Regions from separate parts of the Paenibacillus sp. J22P15 genome, predicted to be linked through region 3. Evidence: riboswitches for the same ligand, from Rfam matches in the RefSeq annotation. Region 3 holds a riboswitch; each other region holds the start of a gene.
The links. A riboswitch is a leader RNA that binds a small molecule or an ion and turns the genes downstream of it on or off. The one in region 3 is predicted to bind cyclic di-GMP.
Positions count from the first base shown of each region.

Region 1 (10,250 bases), on a different contig from region 3:
AGGTCATGAATAAAAGATTTATCGATCTTGATAGTGTTTACTTTAAAATATTTTAAATAGGATAGAGAGGAGTACCCTGTTCCGAAGTCGTCAAGCGCAATGGTAACCCCCATGCTTTGTAGATGCTGCATAGTTGAAATTGCCGATTGCTCGTTTTCCATCAGTATATTTTCGGTGATCTCAATCTCCAGCCATTTCGGATTCAGACCCGTTTCATTCATGATTCCGTCTATATGATGGAGAAAATCTTTCTGCATAAATTGATGGGCCGATATGTTAACCGAAACGGGAACGGACGGCAACCCTTGTTCTTGCCATGCTTTGTTTTGTTTGCACGCCTCTTGAATGACCCATTTGCCTATGAAAATAATGAGCCCGGCTTCTTCGGCCAAAGGAATAAACTCGTCCGGAGAAACGAGCCCCCACTCCGGGTGGTTCCAGCGGATGAGTGCCTCTATGCCAACGATTCGGCCTGTATGCGCATCCAGACGAGGCTGATAATATAATTCAAGCTCATCCTGCAGCAGCGCTTTCCGAAGATCTCTTTCAAGCAAAAATGTTTTATAAGTTTGGATGCTCATCGATGAATGATAGATCAGGTAATTGTTCTTTCCTTGCTCTTCGGCGAGGTACAACGCAGTATCCGCATTTTTCATGAGCGATGGGGCATCTTCCCCGTCGTTCGGATACATGCTGATCCCTATACTAGTGGTGATGTAGAGCTCATATTCGTCCAAGATAAACATGTTATCAATAGATTCTACAAGTTGTTTGGCGACATCAATGGCATCGTTTATACGTTTAACATTCGGCAGCAACAAAGCAAATTCGTCTCCCCCCAGGCGGAAGAGCATCCCTTTATCCTGTACGCATTGCGACAGTCGGTCCGAGATCTGTTTCAGCAAGCGGTCGCCAATCGAATGACCTAACGAATCATTAATGTATTTAAATCGGTCCATGTCCAAATACATGACAGCCAGCTTCTGCTGGTTCCTCTTCGCTTCAGTTAATGCTTGATCTAAGGTGTTTTTAAACGAGCTGCGATTTGGCAACTCGGTCAGTTGATCATGAAAGGCCAAATATTGATTTTTTTGTTCTGCTTGTTTTCTCTCCGTAATATCGCGTCTTACGGTCACAAGGCCTTTTCGGCTGCCATCTGGATTGAAAATTGGAACCTTGATGACATCATAAAAACTTGTCCGGCCATCAGACGTGGCAATCTTATCTTCATAACGGGTTAACTCACCGGATTCCCATACCCGTTGATCGGAAGTTGTGCATGTTGACAAAAATTCTCGACATAAATCAGAATACTTCGACATCTCGAAATCAGTTTTCCCTTCATAGGCAACGTCGCCAAGCTGATAGGAGGATAATGCGAACGTGTTGGCCTTTAGCCATCGGCCCTCACCGTCTTTAAACAGAATGAAATCCGGAATGGCGTTAATGAGTGTGTGCAATTGTTCTTTGTTGTCGACAAGTCGCTCTTCCAAATCGATGATATATGCTGTATTCCGATCTCCAGCGTTCATATCAAGAAGTGTACCAATAAAACGGACGGGATTCCCGTTATTGTCGCATATCCAATCCCCCTGGGAATGAACCTTCCGCACAGATTTGTCCGAAAGCATAAAGCGATGCACGATGTTGAACTGTATTCTCTTATGCAATGCTTCACTGAATTTTTCTTTCACCGCCGCTTTGTCATCCGGGTGGATCAAAGTCCAAAATAGATCGGAAGCATTGCGAAATTCACGATCGGAAATCCCTAGCACCCGGTATATGTTATCGGACAAATAGATCTCGTTCGTACTCAGATCCACATCCCAATTACCCAATATGTCAGGCATCATCTGCTTGAGGTGCACACTTTGATTGGAAAAATCATTTTGCTGCTCGATAAAGGCGGAATTTTTCGACAGCCCTTTTTTTGTTGGGCGAAACAATTGAAAGAAAGCCATGATTACCTCTCCAGATTCTTATTTATAAAAGAAAAAAAAGCATCCCCTCCTCTAATGGAGAGTTGCTTGATTCACCAAAACTCGTATGTATCAGCAACTGGCTGGCATCGTGCACACGTGTACATTTTAGCCCCTATAGCTTTGCGTCCCCATTTTTCAATGGGTTTGCCCTTATATGTTATTATCATTGTAAAAACTAGAGGAGGATCTTCTGCGAAACTTTTATCCATTATAGTCCATAAATACCATAACTACAAGTTTTTATGGATCTATATACCTAGGTCAAAAGTAGTTTTTTTGAAAAGAAGCATCCCCCACCGCTTTTTTTTCGGGATGTTAGTTCATACTAGTGCTCGATCTGCACAAACTCACCCTTATTTATTCAGCTATCGATGAGCTTTTTGAACAGACTCTAATAGTAATTTTTTCATGAGCAGCAAAAAGAGTGCTACGAAATAGCACTCTCGTACTATGATTCGGTTATCAAGCCGCTCTCACGTCCACATATCCTTTGTGTTCGATCATTCGAACAGGAGGGTAGTCCAAGTAGCTTTCTTCCCAAATCCCCTCCCACTCCTCCCAAGTAAGGCCCGGATTAAGCGATTGTTGCTCGAAGAAGTGGTACTCCATGGACGCATCCTCAAGCTCCGACTCTTTCTCCATATCGGATTTTAGCCAATCAGGGGTTTCCAGCATTTCGTCCTCTGTCACCCATTTCATCGCTGGGTAGACATCGTCTTTCCCGAACTTCGTCAGGTCTTTAAAATCCTTACCTGCACCAGTGCAATCGTCAATAAAATGAGCAGGCCACCGCAGTGTCCGCTCATCCATGTATATTATTCAACTAACATGTCCCGTTAACATTCCTGTAGGTGTTAGTAGATTCAATTTGCAGAAAAACGAACGCCTCGCTAGGATGAGTATGTACTGGGTTGCAGCCCTCAGAACTCACCTTAGGAGGCGTTATTATGAAGTCTAGACTAACTAAAGCTCAAAATCAACGTGTAGAACGTGTTTCCACTTCTACGCTTGTCATTGGCATCGACATTGCCAAGGAAAAACATGCTGCTCAAGCTACTAACTTTCGAGGTATTGTCCTCACCAATCGCCCCATTATGTTTTCGAACGACCATGCGGGCTTTGAGCATTTAATAAGCAGTATTCGTAAATTACAGAACATGCACATCTTGAATGACGTCATTGTGGGAATGGAGAGTACCGTTCACTACTGGTTCAATCTCGCTCATTGGTTGATGAATCAAGGGATTTCTGTTGTTCTTGTTAATCCAATGACGACCAAACGCAATAAGGAAAACAGGGATAACTCTCCATCTAAGAATGACCCAAAGGACGCTTTGGTCATTGCCGATGCAGTGAGCCGCGGGTTTTATACGCGCTTCTCTCCAAAGGAAGAAGCCTTCCGCCGCTTACGGGTTATTGTCACAAACAGAGAGCATTGGGTGGTTAAATCCGGACGGATTAAGAATAGAAGCCACCGCTGGTTGGATATCCGTTTTCCAGAATACTGCAAAGCGTTCGAAGATATTTTTAGTCCGCGTTCATTAGCCACTTTGCGTCGTTTCCCAGCCCCATCTGACGTATTGCAGTTAACTCCGGAGCAGATGGTGCAAACCTGGGGAGTTTACATGGCTAGACCTGGCGGTGTGCGAGGCAGGAACAAGGCTATCCAGCTCCAAACACTCGCTAGACATAGCGTTGGAGACGCTACTGCCCTTGAAGAAGACAAATGGGAACTTAGGCACCTCATCGAAGAATATGAACGAATCTGCCACATCATTGATGAAGCGGACGAGATCATTAAAAAGCTATTGCCCGAGATCCCCTGTTCTGATCTCGTTCGATCCGTCGGTGTTTCCGTTCCCGCTATGGCTGCCATATTCGCATTTGGCGGGGACTTACGTAAGCTGTCTCATGGAAATCAGTTATTACGAAAAGCTGGATTAAACTTAGCGGAACGTAGTTCTGGTAAGTATAAGGGGCACATTAAGCTAACCAAACGAGGAAACTCGTTACTACGGAAGCATTTGTACTTCTCAGTGTTTCACCTCTTATCTCACAATCGTGCATTCCAAGCCGTGCATGCACACAATATTGAAGTAAAACGAATGACGAAAATGCAATCCATGATGAAGTTGATTGGGAAATTGGCACGAATGATCGTAGCCGAGATAATCTTTTTTCAACACATATCCTGCAATACCATCAACACTTCCTTTATGGATTAAGTCAGGTAGCATTTCAACAGAGGTGGCTTCTTCAGCAGAACCGTATGTCTTTCCATTTTCATTTTCAGGATAGTTAGGAGAATTTATGTGGCTTTGATTAATCGTACTTTTAGCATATGTGCTTTGGAATGCCATTGCACCTCCCACTACACAAACTATAAAAACAACACCAATCAATATTCTGATGCTTTTAAAATACATCCTCACTTTGTTCACTCCCTAAATGGCCGTTCGTCTCGTCTGTTTCACTTCTTATGCGTCACCAAATAATGGAAAGTTAGATGAGCAGGCTACCTCAGTGCCTGCTCATCATGTATGATATTCAACTATCGATACCTGCTAGCTTAATGATCGAATGCCCAGAAGCTTGAACGGCCGAATTTAGAGAAATATCGTGTTTAATAATAATCATTCTGAATCGATGGTAACTGTTCGAGTTTTTTGATCCCAGCTTACTTTGGCTCCGGCAGCCTCAACAAAACGAAGACCGACATAGAACATACCATCTGGGGCTAAATAGGAACTTTGATTAAGTTGAATAGATTCATCATTAATGTAACCTGTCATTTTATCCGCAATTAGTTTGATTATCAAACCATCCTTTACGGCAGTGACACTTTTTCTTTATTATCCCACTCAACGGTCATGCTAAACTTTGTGAATATAGGACGAAATGGAATCATCTTGAGATCTGAAGGAAGGACTTCACCGTCAAAGATGACCTTCGCCGTTTCCGCTCTGCATATGCCGTTGAAAATACCACAAAAAGTGAAAAAACAACTATGATGATAGAAAGTAAATTGCGAATCTTTTTCTGAGTTTACACAAGTTTCATTTGGATACTGGCAAAGGGATGAAGGAAGAAAAAGCGTATATAATCATAAGTAAATTCCAATAATAGAACCAGACCTGAATAATAGAAAGGTGATCAAATGCTTGAAAATGGTAAAATATCAAGTCGTCAATTGATGATTTTATGTTTTTTTGTAACGATTGGTGACGCTATCTTAGTTCTTCCCGCTATTCCAGCCGTTGTAGCCAAACAAGATACTTGGATTTCGGCCATTTTTAGCGTCGGAATTGGGTTGTTAGTGTTACTTTTATTCCTTGCTCTAAACAGACGGTCCCCTAATTATACATTGATAGAAATGAGCGAAAAAATTTTTGGAAAATGGATCGGAATGTTTATCTCTCTTCTATATGTATATTATTTTTTACTCGTTGCAGGAGAGTATCTAAGGGAAATAGGTGATTTTTTTACGACTCAAATGATGCCCCAAACACCCATCCTATCCTTACTTATTCTTATTATGGGGATTGTCTTGATGGGAACCCGCCTTGGATTAGAACCTATGGCTCGATGCGCGGAAATCTTATTCCCTTTTTTTATATTGTTCTTATTGCCAATAATTGTCTTTCTTTTGCCTAGCGCTCAGATTGAAAACCTGCAACCTATCCTAGAAGATGGATTTAAACCAATACTTCGAGGATCATTAACTTTTATCACTTATCCTTTTTTAGAACTTGTTATTTTTTTAACGATTCTCCCATATGTATCTCAAAAAGCACGAGTGAAAAAGAGTTTAATTCTAGGGGCAATGTTAGGAGGACTTGTAATAATTCTTATTTCAACTGTTTCTATTCTTGTACTAGGTGCCGATCAAACCAGCAGGAATCTATACCCAATCTATACATTAGCTAAAAAAATAAATGTTGCCGATTTTATCACAAGAATAGAAGCTGTGTTAACATTTGCATGGTTTATTACAATTTTTCACAAACTTAGTCTGCTTTTTTATGCAGCAACATTAGGGCTGGCTCAAACGTTTAAATTAAATGAATATCGTTCACTTCTTTTTCCTTTAGGAATAATCGTAATCGTCTTATCAATCATTATTGCTCCAAACATCGTCTACTATAATAATGTGATTTCATACTTCCACCCATTCTATACCATGACCATGTGTCTGTTCATTCCGTTATTCATGATAATAATTACTGGAATTAAAAGAGGATGACAAAAATAAGTGGATAGTTATGAAGTCAATTCGCATGATAAAGCACGAAAACCTCTTATTGTTTTAACTACTAAGTAGTCCCGTTAACCCCCTGCCTCTACTCCCCTAAGTACACTTAAACAGAACGATTGTAACGTGAATATTAAACTGTAGAAACAGGTAATAACAGGGAAAGAATGTGATGATCTATAATAACCAATTTTTTAAGCTATGCTGCCCATTAGCATTCCTGTAGAGCGTTAATTATCAGCTTTGCAAAAAAAGAAGCGCCTCGGTACGATGGGAGTACGCAACGGGTCATAGCCCTAAAAAATCCCATCATCCAGGAGGACGCTCTACTATGAAGTTTAAATCGCAAGCGAGACAAAATCAACTCATTGAAAAAATTACTGCTCAGCATTTAGTTGTCGGGATCGACATCGCCCAGCAGATGCATGTTGCGCGCGCTGTAAATTTTCGTGGCATCATCATCGGAGACTACTTATCCTTTTCCAATGACGAGGAGGGGTTTCACAATCTTTTGCGTTGGATTCAAAATCTGCAAACCACCCATCGTTTAAGCGCAGCCATCGTCGGGATGGAACCTACCGGGCATTACTGGCTTAACGTCTCTCGGTGGCTCACAGAACACCATTTTGAAGTCGTTTTAGTCAATCCGCATCTCGTCAAAAAGAACAAAGAGAATCGCGACAATACGCCTTCAAAGAGTGACAGAAAGGATGCACTTGTTATCGCCGACATGGTCAAGAACGGTTACTACTCAGAAACTCGCACGACCCCCGAAGCATTCGAGGATCTGCGTGTGCTTCTCTCTAATCGTGACTTCGTCGTGAAGCGGCTTGTTAGTGCCAAAAACCAGATCCACCGCTGGGTTGACGTTGTTTTCCCTGAACTACGCCACGTATTCAAGGACATCACCTGTATCGGTTCCATTGCTACGCTTCGCCTCTTCCCTACTCCAGCGGAGCTCAGTAAGCTGCAGCCTCAGAACTTGATTCAGGGATGGAAAACCATCATGAAACGGCACTGTGGTGCTAGAAAAGCAAAAGCACTCATCGAGCTGGCCAACCATTCTGTAGGATCTCAGTCAGCTACGCATTACTACAAACTTCACTTGAAACAATTGCTCGCCGAGTACGACCTTGCTTACGAACAGCTATAGGTTGTGGAGAAGGAAATTTCAACCGTATTAGAACGCATTCCCTTTGCAAAATCCATCCTCGCGATTAAAGGGATTAGTGTCATTTCATTAGCTGGTATTTTAGGTGAGGCTGGGGACTTAAGCGGATTTGTTCACGGAAATGCTTTGCTGCGTCATGCAGGACTTAACCTCGCAGAAGCGAGCTCAGGCAAATGGACAGGGCAAATGAAGATTAGCAAACGCGGACGATCCCGCCTTCGCCGTTTCCTCTTCATGGCTACTATGAGTTTGGTCATGAACAATTCGGAGTTTCAAGCGATGCATGCATACAATGTGCAATTCAAGAAGATGAAGAAAATGAGGTCCATTATGAAAATATGCGGTAAAATGGCTAGAATACTAGTCGGGATGGCACGCAGCGGTAAAGCCTACATGCCACAAAAAACGTTACCGCTCTTGCAAGCAGCTTAACCATACCACTCGTTTCGTTGTACGAGTTTTGGCTTATTCGCAGGATTTCAAAGAAAGCACGGAGTACCGGATTCATTAAACCAAAGGGCACCGACCCGTACCGTTAGCAAGCCCGGCCTCCACCCCTTGGATAGGCGTAACGAAGGAATGAGAGGGCACTGACCCGTTAAGACATGGGAGTGAAAACCTCCAAGGGCGGCGTGGAGAATGCGTGCAGTAAATGGAAGTATATGGGGCGTCAATAATCCCCCTTTATTCCCATGCGCCTTCATGTTGCCGAAGTCTAACACGGCGTTCCCTTTCTTGTCTTTCAGCCCTTACCAACCGGGCGAAATCCTGCGAATAAGCGAGCATTCGTGAGAAAAACACATCGTACCAAGGGAGTTTAATGTCGTTGATGCCATCATTTTACCATACGATTCTTTCCAGCTGGTTAAGCAATCGGACCGGTACCGTTGATCATGGCTAACGATACATGTTCTTATCCATTTCGGATATGGATATAGGTTCGTATCCTACTACTACGATATTTTCCGGGATTTCACATTCTAGGTGGTGTACATTAATGAACGTATTTATAAAACCTTAAGTACATTTCATCTATTTCACTTCTAATTCCAATAATTGATGTATAAAAAGAAAAAAAATCCACAAAATAACTTCACATCCAGTTAAGGAGTGAACATACATGAGCAGAAAAAGTTTAGTCGTTCCACAAGCACAAGCAGCACTTGACCAAATGAAATATGAGGTAGCACAACAGTTTGGAATTCAATGGTCTCCAGATGGTTACAATGGGAATATGACTACTCGTGATGCAGGTACTATTGGTGGAAACATCACAAGAGCTTTAATTCAAATTGCAGAACAATCCCTTGGCTCAGGGGCAAAAAGATTCTGATTTAATATTAAAAAATATCCCTCCTCAATCTCATAAAGAGACTAGGAGGGCTATTTTAAATTTTACTTTTTATTGTTTTCAAGTTCTTCAAAAGCGCTAACCAGTAAACGAAAGAAGCTGCCGGCCTTGCAATCGGAAAGCTTATTGTTGTTCAACTAACGTTACCCGTCCCTCGGTTTTAAGGGTTTAGTTCAATTAAGTCGGTTAATCTCAGCCTCGTTGCAAGACTTTGTGAAGCATACGTGGTTCATCATTTAATAAGCAACTAATAAGCTTCTCTCCGTAGATAGTTATTGTTTCTTCCCAAGGGTGACCTAAAATCCCCCATGAAAAATCCCTCGCGAGAAAGAAATGATAATCTCCATCTGGATGAATGGAAATTACCCAATCTCCATTGTTGACTCTCCAAGGGACATGTCTGGGGAACTCCTTTCGTGCATCCACCAAATAGCAATCATGTTGCCAATCTAATGCGTATATAAGTTCTCCAGGCTAGTTGCATTGTTAAAACGCTATAATGGCTTTTTCCTCGAAGTCTCTAACGAATTCTTCTGTTTGAAAATTAGATATATCATATTTGACGAACGGGGTTGGGAGGTTATACGCAGGAAAAATTGTGGTGCTTGGTTAAAAATGAAATGCCTTATAAAATCTTTACCACACTATTTCCAAATCGTCTTTTTCTAATATCGCCCAACCACTCATTCTTACACCCCTTTTAATATGTGAGGGAACGTCCTTTTACAAATTATATCAAAACTTAAGATTATTGCGTTAAACTGGTTTTTGAGTAATATCATAAATAAATTCGTTCAAATAATCTACGATAATCAAATGTTTTCTCAGCGTCTTCTCGTGAATAAGATTCAATCTACCGTTGTCCATCCTTCCCATCTTCTCGGCAAGTTGCTCATTGTTATGCGTCCAATCTACATTCTTCAGGATGTTCAAGCAGGAAACCCAGTCCCCTTTATATGTGTCGTTATCTTGTACAAGATAGCCGTGTGCATACAAAGCAATCGCCTCCTGCATCACTCTGCTAGATGAAATAAAGCTCGTTAGTCCTGGCTGCTCAGGCATATGTGGAAGAATTGTGTTCATAAATTGATGAAGAAGCTCTATATGAACCGCCGGATCCTTGCGGATGCGCCGAGCTAGCTCATAGGAGGGCTGCATTTTGCCCGTAAAAAGTATGGAGGCCGTCGCGTATAGCCAGCTATAGCAAGTATAATTTTTGTTGAATGCCGTTAAATTGTTGCGGCTCTCAATGCCGGCTGTCTTTAGCAGCTCATTGTAATCCGCAACCTGCTGAATGACGGTGTTAAGCGGGTCACTACCGTCGAAAGCATGCCCTAGCTCTTTGCTTACTAACTGTACCTTAGAGTTAATGTCACCGAATAGCTGTTTCTCTTCCTCCTCTCCAAGGCCGATATAGAGTTGGACGGACAGCTCACTCTCCAACAGGTCGAGCCTCCTAGATTCAAGCTGTGCTAGTAGCCCCTCTGTCTGCTC
Region 1 covers NZ_JBWDNT010000034.1:17,333-27,582, reverse strand. Annotated here, with positions in the region: gene AC0YN6_RS29850 (EAL domain-containing protein) at 1-1,961, opposite strand, end outside; cyclic di-GMP riboswitch class I at 2,051-2,141, opposite strand; gene AC0YN6_RS29845 (hypothetical protein) at 2,445-2,792, opposite strand; gene AC0YN6_RS29840 (IS110 family RNA-guided transposase) at 2,930-4,207, shown strand; partial or broken gene AC0YN6_RS29835 (stalk domain-containing protein) at 4,616-4,816, opposite strand; gene AC0YN6_RS29830 (GerAB/ArcD/ProY family transporter) at 5,140-6,225, shown strand; partial or broken gene AC0YN6_RS29825 (IS110 family RNA-guided transposase) at 6,566-7,837, shown strand; gene AC0YN6_RS29820 (small, acid-soluble spore protein, alpha/beta type) at 8,526-8,738, shown strand; gene AC0YN6_RS29815 (DUF2716 domain-containing protein) at 8,949-9,218, opposite strand; gene AC0YN6_RS29810 (DNA sulfur modification protein DndB) at 9,513-10,250, opposite strand, start outside.
Region 1: another riboswitch for cyclic di-GMP. It lies ahead of AC0YN6_RS29850 (EAL domain-containing protein); the one in region 3 lies ahead of AC0YN6_RS29440 (anti-repressor SinI family protein).

Region 2 (10,250 bases), on a different contig from region 3:
GATGGCTTGTTTGCTGCTCGCTTTGGACGGAAGTCATAATCAGAAGCCGCTGCAAGTGCTGCAAGCCGCATGGACCAAAACGCATCAATGTGATTTGGAGAAAGGCTCGGGATTGCCTGCGTTTCTATCTACGATGCTGCCTCCAATTATTGAAAAGTTGATCAAAGGGAATGAGCTGAAAGGCTTTTCACTTCACGAAATTGCTGCGTTAGGACAATTAATCGAATATTCGAATCTGTCGATTACCTCCATGCAAAATTGGGTGAAGCGAGATTTTAAACCTTATTTCGATTGTCCGAAGGCTGGCAAAAAATATTCTCTTAACCAAGCAGCGCTATTGTTCATTATTGATGATTTAAAGTCAAATCTAGATTTTGAATCAATACGCAAGCTGTTTGAGATCGTATTTAAGAAACCAGAGGATGATACGGACGATTTAGTTGGGCCTATTGAATTATATGCATCATACACCAGTATGTTTGAGGAGCTCGACGCCAATAACGATCAACTGCTCGATATTTCCGGTCATTTGAAGGAAAATCCGCATCAAGATTTATTGACAGAGCACGTCATTCGTTCATCAGCGAATCAATTTGCAAGCAGATTACCTAATTTATCGGAAAAGCAACGGGAAGCGGTACGAAATATTTTGCTTGTTGCGGTAATTTCGATTCAAACCTCTTATTTTCATTCCTTAGCGCGGCGCTATTGCAATGCAACCTTATTTCTAACTACTTAGTAAATTCATTCTAATGGGATGTACAGATTTGCTGAGTTGTCTTATACTGGGTTGTGTTGTAAATACAAAAATATACAAACTGAAAAAGGCAAATTAGTCGAAAGTCTAAGACGCAAAGTTATGGGCCTAAAGTGTATGCACTATGGCTGCCAGACCGCCGGTAGGATAATAAGCTATTCTAAGCTGTTCACCTCCTGGGGCTGGATAGCTTTTTTTGTTTTTCAGGTGACAGAGGAGAGAAAGCGGAATGGATTCAAAGGTTTGGAGAGAGAGAGCAAACATACTGTTTAAGAAAATGAAACTGAAGAAAATAACGAGCAAATTAATGCTTATCACCGCAATTATTACTCTTTTTAATGTAAGTTCAGGTGTGCTCATTTATGTTCAAAATCATTCGGTAGCCAGCTCAGTTAGAGATACTGAAAATTTGCTGAGTGCAGAGCGTAACTATCAAGACATCACTAGTCAATTGCTGAAAGCGATGCTGCTTTTGGTTGATGCGATCGAAAATGGAAAAAGCGATGCGACGCTCATTATGGACAATTTAGAGATATTGCCAAGTCAAATCGACGAACTGGAGAAACAGCTTATTGAAATGGATAAGAGATATCCTCCCGCTTCCGAGGACGGTCCATTTTATGCGAATCAGATACCGGTTCTAAAGCTGGCGTTAGACGATCTAAGAAAGACAGATACGGATGTCACCAACCTATCTTCAGATGAGAAGTCGCTGCGAATTAGTAATTTAATAAGTGTGTATACCATTATTTTGAGTTATTCAAACGATGTCATTCATGAACGGTTGACCAATGATGCGAATACGACGCAGCTTTTATTGGATGGAGATATATCCCGTGCGAACATTATTATTCTCATCAACGTTATTTTACTTGTCGTGCTGCCAGCCATTATGATCTTTGGTGTGACTCAGACCATAAAGTCGGGTCTTCTAGGTATTACTCGACGTATTCGGTCTTATGGCGATAATGATTTTACAAGTCAAGAGAGGCTGACTCGCTCTGATGAGTTCGGAGAGATCGATCATGCCTTAGCGGAAATGGGAGATCAGCTTCGAGTCACAATCAAAGCAACGCTGGAAGTCAGCGAATCGGTACTTCAAGTATCGCGTAATATGGATACGATGATTGGAAATAACCGTAAAGCGTCTGAGGATGTGAAGGGTCAGGTCGATCTTGGCAGACAAGTATTGCTCTCGCAATATGACGATGCTTCATCAATTTCAGCTGTTACCGAGCAGATTTCTGCGAGTTCAGAGCAGATAGCAGCTTCGAGTGATTATATAAACAATGACATGCTTCAAATGAAGCAGTCATCCCATGACGGCACGCAGCAGATGGCTGGCGTAGTGTCCATGGTAAATGAGACTGTGGAGCAGTTTGCCAAGCTAACCGAGGCATTCCAAACGATGAACGACCGTTATAATAATGTATCTAAGTTTTTGACTGGCATTCAGGATTTGAATACACAGACGAATTTGCTGTCACTCAATGCTTCGATGGAATCGGCTAGAGCGGGTGAGCATGGCAGAGGCTTCGCAGTCGTTGCGGATGAAATCCGTAAGTTATCTAGTCAGACCGATATGATCTCGAAGCAGATCACGAAGGAACTGACTCTTATACAAACGGATGTAGCAGCTAGCAGCCGTACGTTGGGAAGCTTTGCAAGTGTTATTAATACGACTCGTCAAGCATCGGAAACCGCCAGCGTCACTTTCCAAGCGCTGGAATCACAGAGCAGCATGCTTTCTGATCAAGTGAGTGAAATCTCCACTGCCATCAGTGAAATTACAACTGGCATGACACACATTGTTACTGCAGTTGACAAGCTGCTGAGTACGTCCTCTGACGTTAATGGGAAAATGGAGCATATGAGCGAGTTATCTGTTAAGCAAAATGATATTTCTGATGATTTGCGCTCCCTTGCGGAGAAGTTGACTCTTTCCTCTCATGATTTGACGGAAAAGGCTTCTGTTTTTAAGGTGTAATCATTGAAATCATTATAACTTTTCAACTAGAGCAGACATCATCTTAGGTTTTGAGGTGGTGTCTGTTTCTTTATAAAGCAGGATAAGCGAGTAAAGTGCCGAATTTAATCCATGAGTTGACGCATAGCAAATGGAAATGGTTCAATTGAACTATCGACAACAGAGAGGGCAGTGGCAGCTTATGTTTAAACAATTTATGAAAGCATCCAGGGTCAGAGTATTACCTGTTATGCTTATACCGGTGGCGCTGGGCGCACTCGGTGCCTTTGTATGGAACGGCATATTCAATCCATTATTATTTATTATCACATTGGTTGGAGCAGGATCAGCCCATTTATTTTCTAATATGATTAATGATTTATGGGATTATTATAATGGTACAGATATGGCCGCTCAATCAACAGAAGGAGCGATTGCGACCAATTCAGGGTATTTGACCAAAGGAACCTGGAATATTCGCACCTTTGCAGTCTTAACATGGACACTATTTGGCATTGCGGCGATTTGCGGCATTATTCTCAGCATAGCTAGCGGCTGGCTTGCACTTTTATTTGGCGTACTTGGAGCGTTGATTGCCTATTTCTACGTAGCTCCGCCGATCAAATTCGGTTACCGAGGAAAGGGCTACAGCGAAGTGGCGATACTGTTCTCCTTTGGCATATTGCCTGTTGTAGGAGCATATTACGTACAAACATCGCAGCTTGATTTTCGGGCTCTATTGCTTTCACTTCCAATTGGACTATTGACTACCCTTATTTTGTTCAATCACCATTTCTTGCATTGGCAAGCTGATAAGCAAGCGGGAAAGCGAACATTAGTGGTGGTTTGGGGCGAGAAAAAGGCATTGTTTTTTTCAAGGATTTTGCTTTTCCTAGCCTATATTTCACTCATCGTATGTGTGTTAGCGGGTGCATTACCGATTTATGCTCTGCTTGCTGTACTAACAGCCATTCCCATCTATACGGTTTATGGAAAACTATCTGCAAATAATCCCTCAGCAGCGTATTTGCCGCTAATGGGAGCATCATTGCAAGCAACCATGCGATGCGGAGCGATTATGATTGTTGCTTTAATCATTCAAGGGCTTATTTAAAACTTACAACTTAGAAAGAGGTCATGGAAATGGGAAAACAATGGACTTTAGGTGATTTTCACACGATACTTAATGAAGGCGAAGTTTGGAAAATCGGCGGATTTCCGCTGCAAGACGGCTCCTTCTGGGAGTACCGAGAGCCGAATGCAGTCGTTATTGTACGTAACGGAATATTGTATGTAAGAGCGCCGCTAAGCCGCTCAAACGATCAAATTCAAATTCTCGATAATGCTAAACATATGTATTATTCTGCTGAACCTGTTATTGTACCAGAGTCTGGTGAAATCAGCTTCGAGCTGCAAATACGAGCTCGCTCGCAAAATACGGCGCCCGGCGATCTTTATGACGGCTATGTATCATTAAATTTGCTTGATTTCACAACTGGCGGAGCACTTGATTTCTTTGCTGGAAATGACAAGTATGCCAGTGTCTATGCTGTTCTCCCTTTCCCGGGTGTAACGGTGCCTGAGACGGATAAAACGAGATATTTCTGTGTGTTTAAAGAAGACACGGACTTTGAGGCACGGGAGTTCAATACGTACAAAATTACTTATAATCGTACTGATGATGAAGTTGTTTTTTATGTGAATGGTCGTGAGGTGCGAAGAGAACGCGGAGTTCCAGTTAAATTTAATCAATTTACCGTTGCTCTTGGTATTATGACAGAGAAGGATCTGACACCTGAGGGCAGCGTATCGGTACATGGACAGACCGTTATTGGAGAATACTCGCCAATTACGATTGAAATCAAAGAGTAAGCTGTTGTGAAGGAGCTGCGTTATGTTATTCGTTCTAATTGCTTTGTGGGCTATTGCAGCCATCATATGGCTCTCCGATCGGCGAGCATCCGTTAACCATTGGTTAGGCGCTGTGGCGTTTAGCGGGGGAGCGGGTGCGCTTGCCGCCGTGCTAGACTTGCAATGGGTGCCAGCTGCGGCGGAAGCAGGAATGAATCAGGTAGCGCAGCAGCTTCTTTACCGCTTGCAAGCGATCTCCTCATTAACCTCATATTACTTCTTGCCTTATTCATTCGTGATGTTTGCTATTGCTTACAGACCCGTTCGGCTTCCTAAATTATTGAAGCAGCTTATGCCATTTTTGCTACTCATTCCGATTGTTTTATGTGTTTTGTTTACGCCTTTCTATACGACTGTATATCCGATCTCTTTTAAGATCGTTGTATGGTGGGCAGTTCCTTATATTTTGTACGGAGCGGTACAGGTATTGCTTAAGCGGCAGCTGCACGCGTCCTTCTCGCGTACACATTGGATTATTTGTTCGACGGTGCTTCCGCCGGTCATGTTCTGTATGGTGATGAATTACGTGCTGCCAAGTTTTGGGATGCTGCGAATGTGGGTTTATAATACTTGGATTGTTGGTCTTGCCGTTACAGTATTTGTTGTTGCATTGTTCACTTACGGCTTTATGGGCGTGCGAGTTAAGGTTGATCGCAGAAGATATGACTCCACATTAAGAGCGGTCACATCGGGAACGGCAATTCTAAATCATGCGATAAAAAATGACGCGGGAAAAATGCGGCTCTTTTCCGAAAAAATGAAGGCATACGCTATTGCAACGGATCAACAAGAGCTGCTTGCCGATGTTGAGACGGTGCTAAATGCATCACGTCACATGCAAGAGATGCTCCAGCGAGTTCATCGTCGTACAGAGGATCTGACGCTGCGTGTCGAGATGGTGAATATAGCGGCACTTATTGAGAAGACGCTTGAAGGATATGTTCCGAGTCTAGGCAGCATCAAGCTGCAGAGCTCTTTAAGCGAAGGCTGGGAATGTCGCATCGATCCAGCACAGGTAAGCGAGGCATTAGGTAATATTATTGCTAATGCGATAGAAGCTATGCAAGGCAGCGGAGAATTGTTTATTCTGTTGAATGAGACGAAGAGAGAGCTTATTATTGAGGTCAGAGATACCGGTCCAGGTATGAAAAAGAGTGAGATGACGAATGTGCTTGAGCCGTTCTACACGACAAAAAGCGGCAGCGACACGAATTTTGGACTTGGACTGCCATATGCGTATCATGTTATGCGAAAGCACAAAGGAATGCTCGGGTTACGAAGCATACCGGGTGTAGGTACCTCTGTAAATATGACTTTTCCGAAACGAAATGTTCATGCCCAAAAAATAGGAGTAAATGTTGCGCAGAGGAGAGAAGCAAATGGATAACATCCGTGTATGGATCGTTGAGGATGATCCGGATTGGCTTCGGGGTCTTGTAGCTTATTTAAATAAAGAGTCAGATATGGATGTCGTATGGACGGCCAGCAGGGCAGAGGATGTTAGACATGCGCTCCAAGAAGGCAAGCAGCAGTCTGCTCCTGCTGATGTTGTGTTGATGGATATCATGCTTGAGGGACGGCCAGAGGGTGTTTTACTGGCGGAAGAGGTTGCTTTATCAACTGGCGCACGTGTCATTATGCTTACTTCCATGGAAGAGAAGGAGCTCATATTCCGTTCCTTCCAAGCAGGTGCAATCGATTATCAAATTAAATCTGATTTTGAAAGCTTGCCTGCCTCGGTTCGATCTGCTTCTCGAAGTCAATCTCCGATTAACGCGGCTGTTGCCGAAAGGATGCGGGAGGAATTCCGCCGACTGAAGCAAATGGAGCGCGAGTTTGAGGCAAAGAAGCTAGGGGATCTCATTACGCCATCTGAGCTGCAGCTGCTGGATTTAATTGATCAGGGATTCACACAGCCGCAAATTGCTGACAAGCTGGTTGTCTCGATCCGTACCGTCAAGAACCATGTCAATCATATACTCAAAAAGCTGAATTTGAGCGGTTCACGCGAAGCAGCAAATAAAGCCAAGGAAATGGGCTTATTTCATAAGAAGAAGGACGAGGATAGTACCATCTAAAGTTGGTACTATTTTTTTATGTCATTTTTCACAAAATAGAGATAAGAAGAATGCTTACAGCAAAGGGATGGAGGGCTTTTTCAATGGATTTTGTGATGTTTTCTGCTGCGCATTATGGGGGATTGGCAGCTCTCATCTTGGCTGTTTTGAGTATTATCGTTTGCCGGAAACGAATGAGGCAGCCGAAAATGAACAAGTTCATTCGTGTAGGTATGGCAATATTGCTAATTTGCTGTGAGCTCTCACTCCAGATTTCTTACATCCAAAATCAGAACTGGGGAATCGGATCACTGCCATTCCAGCTGTGCAGCTTGATGCTATTGGTAAGTGCAATCGTGATGATCTGGAATCCGAAAAAACTTTACGATGCTGTATTTTTTCTTGGAAGCATGGGTGCGCTGCAAGCTCTGTTGACGCCCAACTTAGACGAAGCGTTTCCGCATTTTCGATATTTTCATTTTTTCATTGCACATATCGGTATTGTTAGTACTGCGTTGTTCATTGTAGCTGTGGAACGCTATCGACCTACTTTTCGCTCTGTGGTGCAGGCTCAAATATGGCTGCATGCACTAGCCATACCGGCGGCAATTATGAACATTGTATCGGGTACAACCAATTTTATGTTTTTGGCGGGAAAGCCTGAAACGGCATCGTTGCTTGACTTGCTGGCTCCTTGGCCATGGTATTTGATTCAACTTGAGTTCATTGCTTTTATTATTTTTTTATTGCTTTATGCTGCTGTGAGGCTGCTCGATCGATGGATAAATGGTAAGACGTTTGAAATGGGAAAGGCTGCCGAGGAGTCATAATAATGCTCACAGTGGGAATAATGAAAGGTATTGGTTTGATGCATCTAAGATGACATAAGATATTGAGAGGCAGGAGAAACAATGACATCACAGGCTTTTTTGGACGCAATTCGTAAAAGACGCTCTATCTACGGAATTAGTAAGGAGACGGTTATCTCCGACGACAAAATTGTGGAATTGGTACATCAAGCTGTTAAACACACGCCATCATCATTTAACTCACAAAGCACACGAGTAGTCGTATTGCTTGGCGACAGTCATGATAAGTTTTGGGATATAACGACAAATACGCTTCGCAGCATTGTTTCAGCAGATCAATTCGAGTCTACCGGGCAAAAAATGGCTTCATTCAAGAGCGGCTACGGCACTGTATTATTTTTTGAGGAAAAACAAGTTATTGATGGCTTAATGGAAAACTTCCCGAAGTATGCACATAACTTCCCGATCTGGTCACAGCATACGAATGGCATGCATCAGTTTGTAGTATGGACAGCACTTGAGAATGAAGGCTTCGGCGCATCACTCCAGCATTATAATCCACTTATTGATGAGGAAGTAAAGAGCACCTGGTCATTACCTGACTCTTGGCAGCTGATTGCACAAATGCCATTTGGCAAACCAACAGCAACGCCAGGTGAAAAAGAGTACCAACCAATTGAAGAACGAGTAAAAGTGTTTAAATAAGAACTATTTTAAGTTATACGATGAAAGATTGAGTCGCCTTGAACTATCACGAAAACGGCCCTGCAGGTCTAAGCCCGCATGGCCGTTTTTGGATTTTTATCGATCGTCCATCCGCGAATAACAGCGATCGGAAGGACATTCGACTGCGTTTGGGAACCACATTCTGAATAGAAAGGGGAGGGGCTATCCCATCGTCATCTTTGATGACTTTTGGGACAACCCCATTTTCCTGAAAACGATCAATTCTACACAAATAAATCTAGAAACTAGATCTATCATGCTGCCCATTCCACCAATGCGCCTCTATAGCGCCGGATTATCAGTAATAAGTCTAGAAACTAGACCTATTTCCCTGAAAACGATCAATTCTACACAAATAGATCTAGAAACTAGATCTATCATGCTGCCCATTCCACCAATGCGCCTCTAAGGCGCCGGATTATCGGAAATAGGTCTAGAAACTAGACCTATTTCCCTGAAAACGATCAATTCTACACAAATAGATCTAGAAACTAGATCTATCATGCTGCCGATTCCGCCAATGCACCTCTAAAGCGCCGGATTATCAGTTACCTCCACTTTAGGGACATCCTCTATCTATTTTGCTTATAACAGAGAAGGCTATAGCTTTAAGTTACTCTAGATCCTTCAAACCGAGTAGCTAATCCGCTAATATCGAGTAAGGGAAACTGGCTGTTTGCTCTAAAAACATGTACAATTGAAACCGATATACTTAAAGTAGACTATACATGCAATCGCATAATTACATAGCTAGGAGGATATTATGAGTATTGACCCTCGGATTATTAAGACATTATTGCAGCTACAGCTTGCACCAAGCTTAGATTTACAAGCAGCATTTAATCCCTTGCAAGCGACTAAAGGCGATGGTTCAGCTTCCTTATTTGATTCTCTTTTATCCCATTATATGTCCGACAATTCTTCAGAAAATAATTCCGCTGCACCGGTGATGCCGGCAGATGCGCTTGCTCAGCTCAATTCATTGAGCGGTCTAAATAACATTGCTTACAACAGCGAAGACGTGAAGAGCAGTTCACCAACGGCATATGACGAATTGATTCAACAAGCTTCCGCTAAATATGGCGTAGATTCTTCGTTAATCCAAGCGGTAATTAAAACCGAATCTGGCTTCCGAGCAGATGCCGAGTCGGGTGCAGGCGCTAAGGGCCTTATGCAGCTTATGGACGGTACGGCAAGAGGGCTAGGTGTAACCAATTCATTTGATCCCGCGCAAAATATTGAAGGCGGAACAAAGTATTTATCGATGCTGCTAAACAAATATAACGGAAATGAGCATGTTGCTTTGGCGGCTTACAATGCAGGTCCTGGTCGGGTGGATCGGACAGGAATTCGTACTAATGAGCAGTTAATAGAAAATCTTGAAGCGTTGCCGGAAGAGACTCAACGTTACGTTGCTAAGGTGCTTCAAGCTAGGTAAGTAAAACATCAGCAATAAGATCACGATTTAGCGAGCCGTCTTATAAGCGGCAGCGATCGATGATCTTTTTCTTTTTGAAAAGGAGACAAACGAACATGCTATATTTTGATCATTGCGCTTCATCTCCGCCGTATGAGGAGGTTGTACAAACGATGATGGAGGTGATGAGGTCGCAATATGCGAATCCCTCCTCACTTCATCGTGCAGGTACCAATGCGAATAAATTAATTGAACGCTCACGTGCCGTTTTAGCTGAGCAACTTCAAACTTCTAATGGTAAATGGATATTTACTTCGGGCGGCACAGAGTCCAACAATATCGCCATAAAGGGAATCGCACGCCAGTACGCGGGGCGAGGCAAGCATTTGATAACGTCGCAAATTGAACACGCATCGGTGTACGAATCTTTTGCGCAGCTAGAGCAAGAGGGATTCCAGGTCACTTATCTGACAGTAAACAAGTCTGGTCATGTTGACATTGAACAATTGAAAGCAGCTCTGACAGATGAGACGATACTCGTAAGTATTATGCATATTAATAACGAAATCGGTACAATTCAACCTATTGAACAGATTGCGCAATTGCT
Region 2 covers NZ_JBWDNT010000001.1:45,704-55,953, forward strand. Annotated here, with positions in the region: gene AC0YN6_RS00215 (DUF1836 domain-containing protein) at 1-739, shown strand, start outside; cyclic di-GMP riboswitch class I at 817-901, shown strand; gene AC0YN6_RS00220 (methyl-accepting chemotaxis protein) at 987-2,744, shown strand; gene AC0YN6_RS00225 (UbiA family prenyltransferase) at 2,926-3,837, shown strand; gene AC0YN6_RS00230 (DUF6081 family protein) at 3,867-4,595, shown strand; gene AC0YN6_RS00235 (ATP-binding protein) at 4,618-6,021, shown strand; gene AC0YN6_RS00240 (response regulator) at 6,014-6,712, shown strand; gene AC0YN6_RS00245 (YwaF family protein) at 6,796-7,521, shown strand; gene AC0YN6_RS00250 (nitroreductase family protein) at 7,603-8,205, shown strand; gene AC0YN6_RS00255 (lytic transglycosylase domain-containing protein) at 8,990-9,664, shown strand; gene AC0YN6_RS00260 (cysteine desulfurase family protein) at 9,760-10,250, shown strand, end outside.
Region 2: another riboswitch for cyclic di-GMP. It lies ahead of AC0YN6_RS00220 (methyl-accepting chemotaxis protein); the one in region 3 lies ahead of AC0YN6_RS29440 (anti-repressor SinI family protein).

Region 3 (10,250 bases):
AAAATCCGCGAATTCCCCATGTTTTCCTGCCATTCGGAGCAGTGATTGTAAACCTCAATCGCAAACAGATTGTCGAGCTCTATCAAATCCTCCCATTCCACAATCGACCAGTGGGGATGGTTAAACATGACAATATTACCGCGTGCGACCATGTCGTCGATGAACTGCTGGGCCGTTTCGTACCCTACAAAATCCGGCCATATAATCGGCTGCATATGGGTCAAAGGCTCAAGCGTCGCTGCGCGAAGATGCTCATCCGTCCCCATGATGACATGGAGATGGAAGATTCGATAATCGCCCTTAGGCATTCTGATTCCCACTTCACTGGACGGAAGTGTAATGAAATCCGGTTCATTTAAGTGCTCGAAGTTGGAGAAGAAATCATGTTCAGAGTGGGCGAAAAAATGGTAACCCTTCTGTTTGTACGCCTCACGAAGTTGATCGGTCGTTAGTTCGCCGTCGGAAAGGGTGGAATGCCCGTGCAAATTACCTTTATACCAGCTTCCATTGTCAATAAATCCATTTATTGAAATCATTTCGTTGCTCCTCTCGAAAGGCACCTTATTTATTTTCGTTGATGATCGCTTGTGACTCCTCAGCTGCTTTATGAATGATTTGCTTTGGATCTTGTGTAGTGTCCATCATTGCAAGCTGCAAGTTTTCCACGATGGACGTATACATCGCTCTCCAGTTTTTTTGCCACGGGCGTTTATGAGCATATTCCAGTTGATCAATGGCCACCTTGTACTGCGGCTTCTCGGCGAGCAGCGTTTTCATCTCATCCGTTTCCAGCGAAGATTTCGTTATCGGCAAATAGCCGGAATTTTGGAAGAAGGACATTACGAATTCATCATTCGACAAATACTCTATAAATTGTCCCGCCGCTTTCTTCTGTGCTTCCGTCGCGCTATCCAGAATGATCAAGTTAGCTCCGCCTGTCACGACCGAATTTTTCTCTTTATACGGCTGATACGCAGCTTGCACTTCAAACCCGCTAGCTTCTGCTTCCTTAAATACCGGTCCAAGTGATCCGACTGAATCCATTATCATCGCTATTTTGCCTTCGAAAAATTTCTTCTTAATAAGCTCGGATTGGCTGCCTTGCGCGCCATAAGGGTTAAACATGACATTTTCCTTAACCATGCTCTGCCACAGCTCGACGATTCCCGAACCCATGTCATTGTCAAACAGTACCTTCGAACCGTCTTCACTCACGATTTCACCGCCATAGGAATACACTGCAGACTCCCAGAACCACGCATCGCTGTCCCAATGGGAGGAAAATCCGTAAATCCCCTTGGCTGGATCACTCAATTTTTTGGCATATTCTTGGAGCTGATCCCACGTCTTCGGCGCTTCCACCGGAATTCCGGCTGCCTTGAACAAATCGGCGTTTATGTACATTATCGGTGTGCTGCGATTCATCGGAGCGGCTTTGAACACCCCGTCGACGTAGCTGGAGCGAGTCAAACCTTCGATATAATTGTCGATTGTCTCCTGGGGCATATATTTGCTCAGATCAGCAGCCACCGGGTGATAGCGGGTGAGGAAGGATTCCTCAATTTGGGCAATAACCGGCGTGTTCTTCGCAACGAGTGCCGCCTCCAGCTTCTCGGCTACTCCGTCGTAGCCGCCTTGTCCGAAGATGGTAACTTTCACATCCGGATGTAATTCGTTGAACTTTTCAGCGGCATCGACTAGAGCCTTGCCATTACCATTGCTAACATCAAAGATTGACCACATATCGACGACGACTTTCTCTTGGCTGCTCGCAGTTGTTTGTCCGCCAGCATTATTATTAGTTGGTGATTCCTTGCTTCCACCGCATCCAGCCACAAAAATGATTGCTACACAGAAGAGAATAAATACCGTATTTTTCAAAGATCGTCTCATGTTAAAAACTCCTCCTTAAATGTGGTCCTTATTTGTGAATAACTATTTAATTCCTCCGTAAACAAAAGCATTTTTGATGAAACGGTTTGCCAATAAATAAAGAATGACAACAGGAGCCATGAGTAACATATTGCCCGCCATTGCAATGTTCCATAGGGTTACCCCGTCGCCGACGTCCAGTAAGCTTTTGACCGCGATCGGCAGTGTCCGCACCGCTTCGGAATTGGTTAGAATCAATGTCCAGAAGTAATCATTCCATTTCGAAATACATGTGATCAACATTACCGTAAACACGAACGGCTTGGCCATCGGGAGCATAATACGTGTTATGATTTGCAACTCAGATGCCTTGTCTAATTTCGCTGCGTCAATTATCTCGTCCGAGATTTGCTTAAATGCCTGTGTCATAAAGAAGATGGTGAACGATGAATACGTGAATGGAACGATCATACCCTGGTAGGTGTCGATCCATCCGAAATTGCTCAACAGGACATAAATCGGAACGAAGGTCACTTGTGCTGGCAGCATCAAGTCGATTAGAATAAGTCCAAAAAACAATCCGGATAACTTAAACTTTTTTTTGGCAAATGCATATGCGGCAGGTATACAGACGAGTAATTGTCCGATCACAGTAAGACTTGTGACGATGACAGAATTCAGCCCGTAATGGAGAAACCGGACTTGTTCCCACGCCGCCGCGTAATTGGAAAACTGCGGCTTCTCAGGCAGCAATGCCGGTGGAAATTGAATAGACTCCACATAGGTTTTCAAGGAAGTGCTGATCATCCAGAGAAAAGGGAAGATAAACACGAGGACCAAAGCAATAAGCAGCAAGATACGCAATACAAAAACAGTCTGTTTCATTGTGATCTTTGTTCCTCCCTTTACTGATAATGGACTTTCTTAGAGAAAAATAAATAGTTAGCTAGTGAGATGATACCAATGATGATTAAGAACAAGATGGAACCAGCCATCGCTTTACCGAGTTGGAATTTCAAAAAACCGGTTTGATAAATCCAATGCACGAATAGATTGGAGGAGTTCTGCGGTCCTCCCTTGGTCATCAGGCTGACGATATCGAACGAGCTAAACGATCCTATTATCGAAGTAATTAATAGAAACAACAGCGTCGGTGAAAGCATCGGAAGCGTGATCCGGAACATTGTCGTCCATTTGCTGGAATTATCCAGCTTAGCAGCCTCGTAAATGTATTTGGGTATACTTTGCAGCCCAGCGACGATAATCATTACATTGAATCCGAGCCCTTTCCAAATCGAGACCATTATAATCGATAAGAGGGATGTATCCGGACTCATCATCCATTTTAACGGCTCAAGTCCCACCATTTTCAACACATAATTGATGATGCCCATTTGCGGATCCAGCAGCCACATCCACATGATCGTTACGGATACGAACGAAATAATATGGGGTGTAAAAATGATGCTCTGAACGAAATTATCCAATACCGTATTCTTTTGCAGTAGAATACCAATGAGTACTGCAAACACCAAACCGAACACGACCGTAAAAAGTGTGTAAACCAGCGTATTTTTCAGCACCTTTGCAAACACGGGATCATTCAAAATATTAGTATAATTATCGAATCCAACGAAGCTTTGAGTGTCCGTCACAATGTCCCAATTCAAGAAACTGACTTTGATCGCGAACAAGAGCGGATAGATGGAAAATAAGCAAACGAGAATGATGGCCGGGGCAATTAGTACATACGGATTTCTGATGATTCTATTAAAGAGCTGTTGTATGAACCTGATGCTCATTTTCCACATATACGCCCTCCAGATTAGAAATCGAATGCAACTCAAACCTGATTTGCTGAACATCCCGGATACGCTGTTCACTCGCCTCATCGAAGTAAAACAAGTCCTCATCCCTAACGTATACCTTCACACGGTCACCAAAGTCTCTATCCTCCTCGGATTTCATAACGATCTTACCCAAGCTTGTCGACACATGGTACAAAGTCTCCAACCCCAAAGATTCCCTCAAGACGATACTCCCGGACAGGACAATACCTTGAAATTGTGCCGGTTTCATCAACTTGACCTTTTGGGGACGAAAGCCGAGCAGACAAATATTCGGAAGCGGAACAATGTTCATGCCGGGTTCACCGATGAATGTAGCGACAAAAACATTATCCGGATCATTGTATACTTGCTTCGGAGTGCCGCTCTGCATCACCTTTCCCTCATTGAAAATAACGATATCGGTCCCCATCGTCATCGCTTCCACCTGATCGTGAGTAACGAAAACAAACGTCGATTGCAAATTGCGGTGCAACTGGATCAGCTCACTTCGCATCTGATTGCGCAGCTTGGCGTCCAAATTGGACAGTGGTTCATCCATTAGAAAAACCTCTGGTTGTTTCGAGATTGCTCTGGATAATGCAATCCGCTGCCTTTGTCCTCCCGAAAGCATAGACGGCTTGGCGTTTATGTAGTCCTGGAGTCCGACCAAATTCACCACATGCTCCACGCGCCGCTTGATCTCATCTTTGGGAAGCCCTTGGTTTTTCAGACCGAACTCGATATTTTTGACGACGGTCATGTGCGGATAAATCGCGTAGTTTTGAAAAACCATAGCGATACCACGGTCGCCGGGCTCTGCCTTCGTGACATTGCACTCTCCAATGCGAATCTCGCCGCTGGTAACTTCCTCCAGACCGGCAATTAGCCGCAGTGCTGTCGTTTTTCCACATCCCGAAGGGCCTACCAATACGGTAAAAGAGCGATCCCGAATTTCGAGCTGTAAGGAGTCGATAACGGTTTTTCCATTCGGGTACGTTTTGGATACCTTGTCTAGATGAATAGCCGACATGTGATGACATTCCCTCCCGCTTACTGAAGTTATAGGCTACTGGGCCACAGATCAATCATAAATCTCGATTGTAAACTGAATGTTAGGTACGAATTGTTTTTTTGTTAATGTTTCACTTGTTTAACTAATTTATTGTTTTTTGTTCCTTTTTCCCTCACGGAGGTCAATTTTTCACAGTTGCGTGCTTCTTTCTAAAGCTTCTTCGGGCCATTCAAGCTTCGGAGCGGCGTTGTAGGTCAACGCGCTCTGGCTTAAAACGGCATTAGCCCATCTGGATTTGAAGATTCGTTTCTGTTTATCAAGGTATGCACGAGTATCCAATTTCTTCGAAAAACGGATATAGTCAGAAAACTCCCCAGCAAAACATTTGACACAACCCTGCCTTAATGAGTTTTTACTCCACGTACCTCCTTTTTTAGCATCATGGAACATACGCTCCATTGCGTCCATACCTGTATGGGTTATTGAGGACGCACTGTCTTTCCAAGTCACAGTAAGGGCATTAAGCCCGCCAGCCAAAAATGTACCGTGAATTCCCCATTGCACATAGGCTTGAGGTCGATTCTGATGCTCAAGGGCTTCGGTTAAAGCAGCCTTTGTAGCGATGATGTATTCATGGAAATAAGACCATATCCCAGAAAGCTCCAACGTTTGCGGGTCATATCCGACCCATATAATTTCATGATCATAAGACATACCATCATTTGGGGAATTCCCGTCATTCTCCCAGAACAAATGATACGCAATCAGCGGCATTTCTGGGTGGATGACCGCTACGCAATCCTGCAGAGCAAATGGCTCGCTCTCCACCAGATTCAGCTCCGGAGCCAATTTGTAAACCAATTCAGCCAATTCCGCGGAAACGGTATGCTGCGGCTCCTGCTCCAATAAACAACCGTACCAGAATCCGGCTTCGGCAAAAGATCCATGCCTGTGATAAAAATCCGCAAACATGCTCATGATTCTCGTATCTTTGGGAGCGGCTTGCTGGAGCAGCAACAGAAAACCCTCAATTCGCTCCTTTGTCTGTAAAACTCGTTCTCTTTCCTCGATGTTACTATTCATGTAGTAGGATTTCAGAAATTGAGCTAGAAGCCCAAGGCCTTGTTCGGCAAATGCCGCATCCAGCCACTGTTCCGGGGGGGTGATACCTTCAAAGCCAGAGGATCCAGGCGGTTCGGCATTATTGGAATTCCCTGCTTCAGGATGATGGACAGGCTGCGCCAATTCAACTGTATTGTCTTCCAAACGAAGCCATGTCTCGAAATTCCTGACCCCCTCTCTAAGGCGGATGATTCTTGCCCCTCGGGAAAACCCGCTTTTTCCATAAGTATTAAAGCCAGTACTTCTGCCATAACATAAACGAATCCCATGCCAATCTCCATAAAAATCGTTAATATGGTCGTGTCCCACAAAGGTCCCTATCACATCTCCCTGTTCAAGCATCGCGGTGCCAAATCCAGAATTGATTTTTGGGGGAACGATATCTTCGTATTTGACTCCGTGGCATATTTGCTCATTCCAAACTTCTATGTATTCCGGAAGTGGAATGTGAAAAAACGCCAAGGAGGGCAATGGAGCTCCATTCTCTTCGGTAAGCTTTTTGGAATTCTGTACATACCAGTCTATTTGGCTTCGCCGGATCCAGTCGTACCCTTCCAACGGCGCCGGTGCATAGCTGCCTGAATCGAGAAAGATGAGGGCAGCTTCAGGATTTCCTTGTAATCCATGGACTTGTATAAAATAATTTCCGATGCCGTCAATGTGCTCAGGTCCTGCCTCAGAAAGGCAAAATTTACAGGTTTGCTGCAGCTCCATGAGCTCCAGACGGGTTATTCCTTTCTCCGAATCATGGTTGCCAAAAACGGCCGCCCATGGAACCTCGGCATTTTCAGCACAGGACACAGCCTGCAGAAAGGCAAGCTTCGGATTTTCACAGTAATCGCTGTAGATGATATCACCTGTAAAAACAATAAGATCCGGAGACTCCGATCTGATTACTTCTTCCATTAATGATTGCGTGCGCAAATCCAGCTCACCACCACAGGTCCAATGGACATCCGTAAACTGAACAATCTTAAATGTACCTTCTTGATTAAATTTGAGCGCTTTCTCTGCCATATTGAATCCACCTTTCATAAATCTACTCTGCTAAACCTGACTCTTCTCAAACTCTAATAAATACTGAACAGCCTGCTTCTAGCGATTGCGGATTTCCATCCACTGTGCCTCCGACCAACCCAATCATAAATCTCGATTGTAAACCGTATATTATTGGCGAATTATTTTTTTGTTAATCTTTCTTTTTTTGAACTTAACTATTGCTTTTTGTTTCTTTCATTCCTGAGAGTGATCAATTTCGTAGAGTTGATGTCCATATCTTGCACAACACAAAGGTCAGTCGTCAGGTGTTCGCGAATTTTCATCGCTTCCCTCAGTTCTGCATAAATGCCCTGAGGAAGGCTTGGTACAGCGTATCTCCCGTCATGTCATTCTTCGTCGGAGAATTGTCATTGAGCTCTTTGCATTACCAAGGAGTCTTTTTATTTCTCAATCCTCGTATTTCTTCATAATAGGAATGCTGCCCGTTAGCTTAACGCCTATCACCTACATATGTACAAAATCGCTTATTTTGTGAGCATGTTGCCACGGAAATGATAAATGCACTAAACAAGAAGAAGGCCCATAGATTGGGCCCATCGGGAAAAGTGTTAGGAGGAATATAAACATTCTGAATATAAGGAATCGTCGACAGAATGTTTCACTTTATTAGCCAAATCTCATGCAGCCAAGCGATAATCACCAATAAAATGAAAAGTACCAGAATTGTACCTGTGTTTGTGAAAGCTCCCTAACTGTAATTAAAAGATAGAGTATCGGACATAGATGCAAAAGGAGCTGCCGCGGCAGCTCCTTTATCTTTGTATAGAGTCCTTCATTGAACTAACGTTACCCGTTAGTTGAACGCCAACTATAACTAAATGAAGGCGGTTTAATACGAGCGAATTCTCTATGTACTAAAGCAAATTTATTATCTGTAAACCACAATGGTTTTGAAAATGTAATCACCTCATAAAGCTCTTTCTTAATATCTACCTTTACATCGAGGATTTCCAAATCAGATCTTTCATCAAAAAAGCTATCCGGCGCTAACTCGTCGCCTTCGTCTACATCAGTTTCTTCATCACTTTGTTTCTTTACCTCGGAGCTAACAGTTCGCTATCATGTCCCGTTAGCGTAATGACAAATAATACGGTTCACCAAGCGGTGAAACCGGGGGGAACCGTACCATAAATAACGCAAATTTTTGGGCAATCAGCTGTAGTTTGAGGGATTATTGCCTTTTTTGGTCCCGATCTTTACCGAAAATAGTTTTATGAACGTGTCCCTCCTTTTTAAGAATGAATATTATATTTCAGTACTAAAAAGGAGGATGAACTCACAATCATGATGCATCCGGATACAGAACTCCGCTTTATCAACGATGTGATAGGTGTCGGCATTGTTGCCACAAAATTTATTCCAAAAGGAACCATAACTTGGATTTCGGATGACTTAGAAATGACATTAAAGAAGGATTTCGTTGAATCCCTTGATGAACTTCGGCGGAGAGTGGTGGATAAATATTCTTATTTAAGTGACGACGGTGAGTATTATATTTTACATTGGGACCATGCAAAATACATGAATCATAGCTTCCATCCGACCTGTATCGATACGGTATTTGAATTTAATTTAGCTGAAAGAGATATACACCCTGGGGAACAATTGACATGTGATTATGGAATTGTTGGAGAGGATGAAGATTTTGAATGCGTGCATGAGGAAGGAACATCTCGGACAAGAGTGAGAGCGGATGATTATTTGTATTTCTCTCAGGAATGGGATGAAATGGCGAGGGAAGCGTTTAAGTATTTCAATAGTGTCGAACAACCGCTGAAACATTTAATCAAAAAGGAATATGCTGAAGAAGTAAAAGCAGTAGCCGCGGGACTTCTACCGTTACCATCAATTCTTACTCTTTTCGTAGACGAGTCGGAAGATGATGAAGAAGACGAAGCATAACGGAACGGGGCTGTCCCTAAAGTCATCGGAGATGACTCAGGGTCAGCCTTTTGCATAGAAAGAAAGATCGTAATTAAAACTTTTAGTAATATACTGCTAGTCAGACCAGTGTATTACGGGGCCAAACATAGTTATCTCCCTCACAGGAGAATGTATTAAGATGCAACGCAAGAGAAATGGCTTATCACTGACCGAGCTCTCTAAAAGAGCCGGTGCCGCGAAATCTTATTTAAGCTCCATTGAACGAGGGCTTCAACAAAATCCTTCGATTCAGTTTCTCGAAAAGGTAAGCGATGTATTGAAGGTTACAGTTGAAGAATTTTTAAAAATTGACCAGTGTGAGCAAAAGGTTGATCATCTTGAACATGAATGGTCCGAATTGGTAAGAGAGGCTGCGGCTTCTGGTGTCAGCAAGGAATAGTTTAAACAATTTTTGGAATTTAATAAGTGGAAAATCAAGCGTGAATAACGTTTTATTTGTTATTAAACAGACGTTTCTTGAGTGTCATCCTTATCACTTTCCTGAAGGCACAGAAAAACTTTACGCACGTCTTCTTTCGTAAACCCCATTGATCGCGCGCTTTTTATTAGGGCTACCCATTCCAAATCCAAGTCATGATTATTCTCTGATTTTACAAGTTCCATAATCCTATGTCCCCCATTCATTCTGGGACGGTTGCACCAATGACTCCTTGCGTTTAAGGTGCCCAGATACTAAACGCATTTCAACGTCTCCCTTTTGCTGCTTCATTTGATTTCTTTATCTATTATAAATCAGCTCTGTTACGCATGTTATCGCTTCATGTCTCACAAAATGATAGATTATTACATTCTTTGTCGAATTGATTGTAAAGGACACATACTGCTTTTTTACTTGTCTTACTAATTCGCTCGACTAGGAATAGTTCTTTTAACTTTCCTGCCCCGTTGAACAAACATAAGGACTTCAATTATTGATATTTTCGACTGATTTCTTTATTTTACTCACATTAAAAAAGGGCGATGCAGGAACATCGCCTTTAAGCTACGGCAGAGAATGATGTGAGATGATCTTAACATCTTGTCCACCATCCCCTCATTTATAGCGTATGTGGTTATACTCAAAATTCTTGGACTTATAACAGCTGTATCTAATACTTAGAAAAATAGATCTTACCCTTCTTCAATTATCCTACCAGTTGAGAAAACGACAACCACTTCACCGGCTGCCGTCTCTTCGTGCTTATTGAGCTATCGTGTCCCGTTGATTCCCAAAATTTAAAATATGGGATTAGCTTATTTTCTTAAATATAGCTTCGAGTATCATTATTCCTGCCAAACTTATAGACGGCTATTAAAGATAAGGCCACAGAAAAAGCAATCAAAATGATCAAGTTCAAGGATAATTCCCCAAGGGATACCCCTTGTTGTAGATCGCTGAAGGTATCCAACAACCAATACTGGGGAAGAAAGTG
Region 3 covers NZ_JBWDNT010000032.1:27,917-38,166, reverse strand. Annotated here, with positions in the region: gene AC0YN6_RS29485 (CehA/McbA family metallohydrolase domain-containing protein) at 1-536, opposite strand, end outside; gene AC0YN6_RS29480 (ABC transporter substrate-binding protein) at 562-1,893, opposite strand; gene AC0YN6_RS29475 (carbohydrate ABC transporter permease) at 1,936-2,757, opposite strand; gene AC0YN6_RS29470 (carbohydrate ABC transporter permease) at 2,778-3,683, opposite strand; gene AC0YN6_RS29465 (ABC transporter ATP-binding protein) at 3,643-4,731, opposite strand; gene AC0YN6_RS29460 (metallophosphoesterase family protein) at 4,903-6,852, opposite strand; partial or broken gene AC0YN6_RS29455 (IS110 family transposase) at 7,113-7,255, opposite strand; gene AC0YN6_RS29450 (SET domain-containing protein) at 8,179-8,796, shown strand; gene AC0YN6_RS29445 (helix-turn-helix domain-containing protein) at 8,930-9,217, shown strand; gene AC0YN6_RS29440 (anti-repressor SinI family protein) at 9,280-9,441, opposite strand; cyclic di-GMP riboswitch class II at 9,458-9,540, opposite strand; gene AC0YN6_RS29435 (ABC transporter permease) at 10,080-10,250, opposite strand, start outside.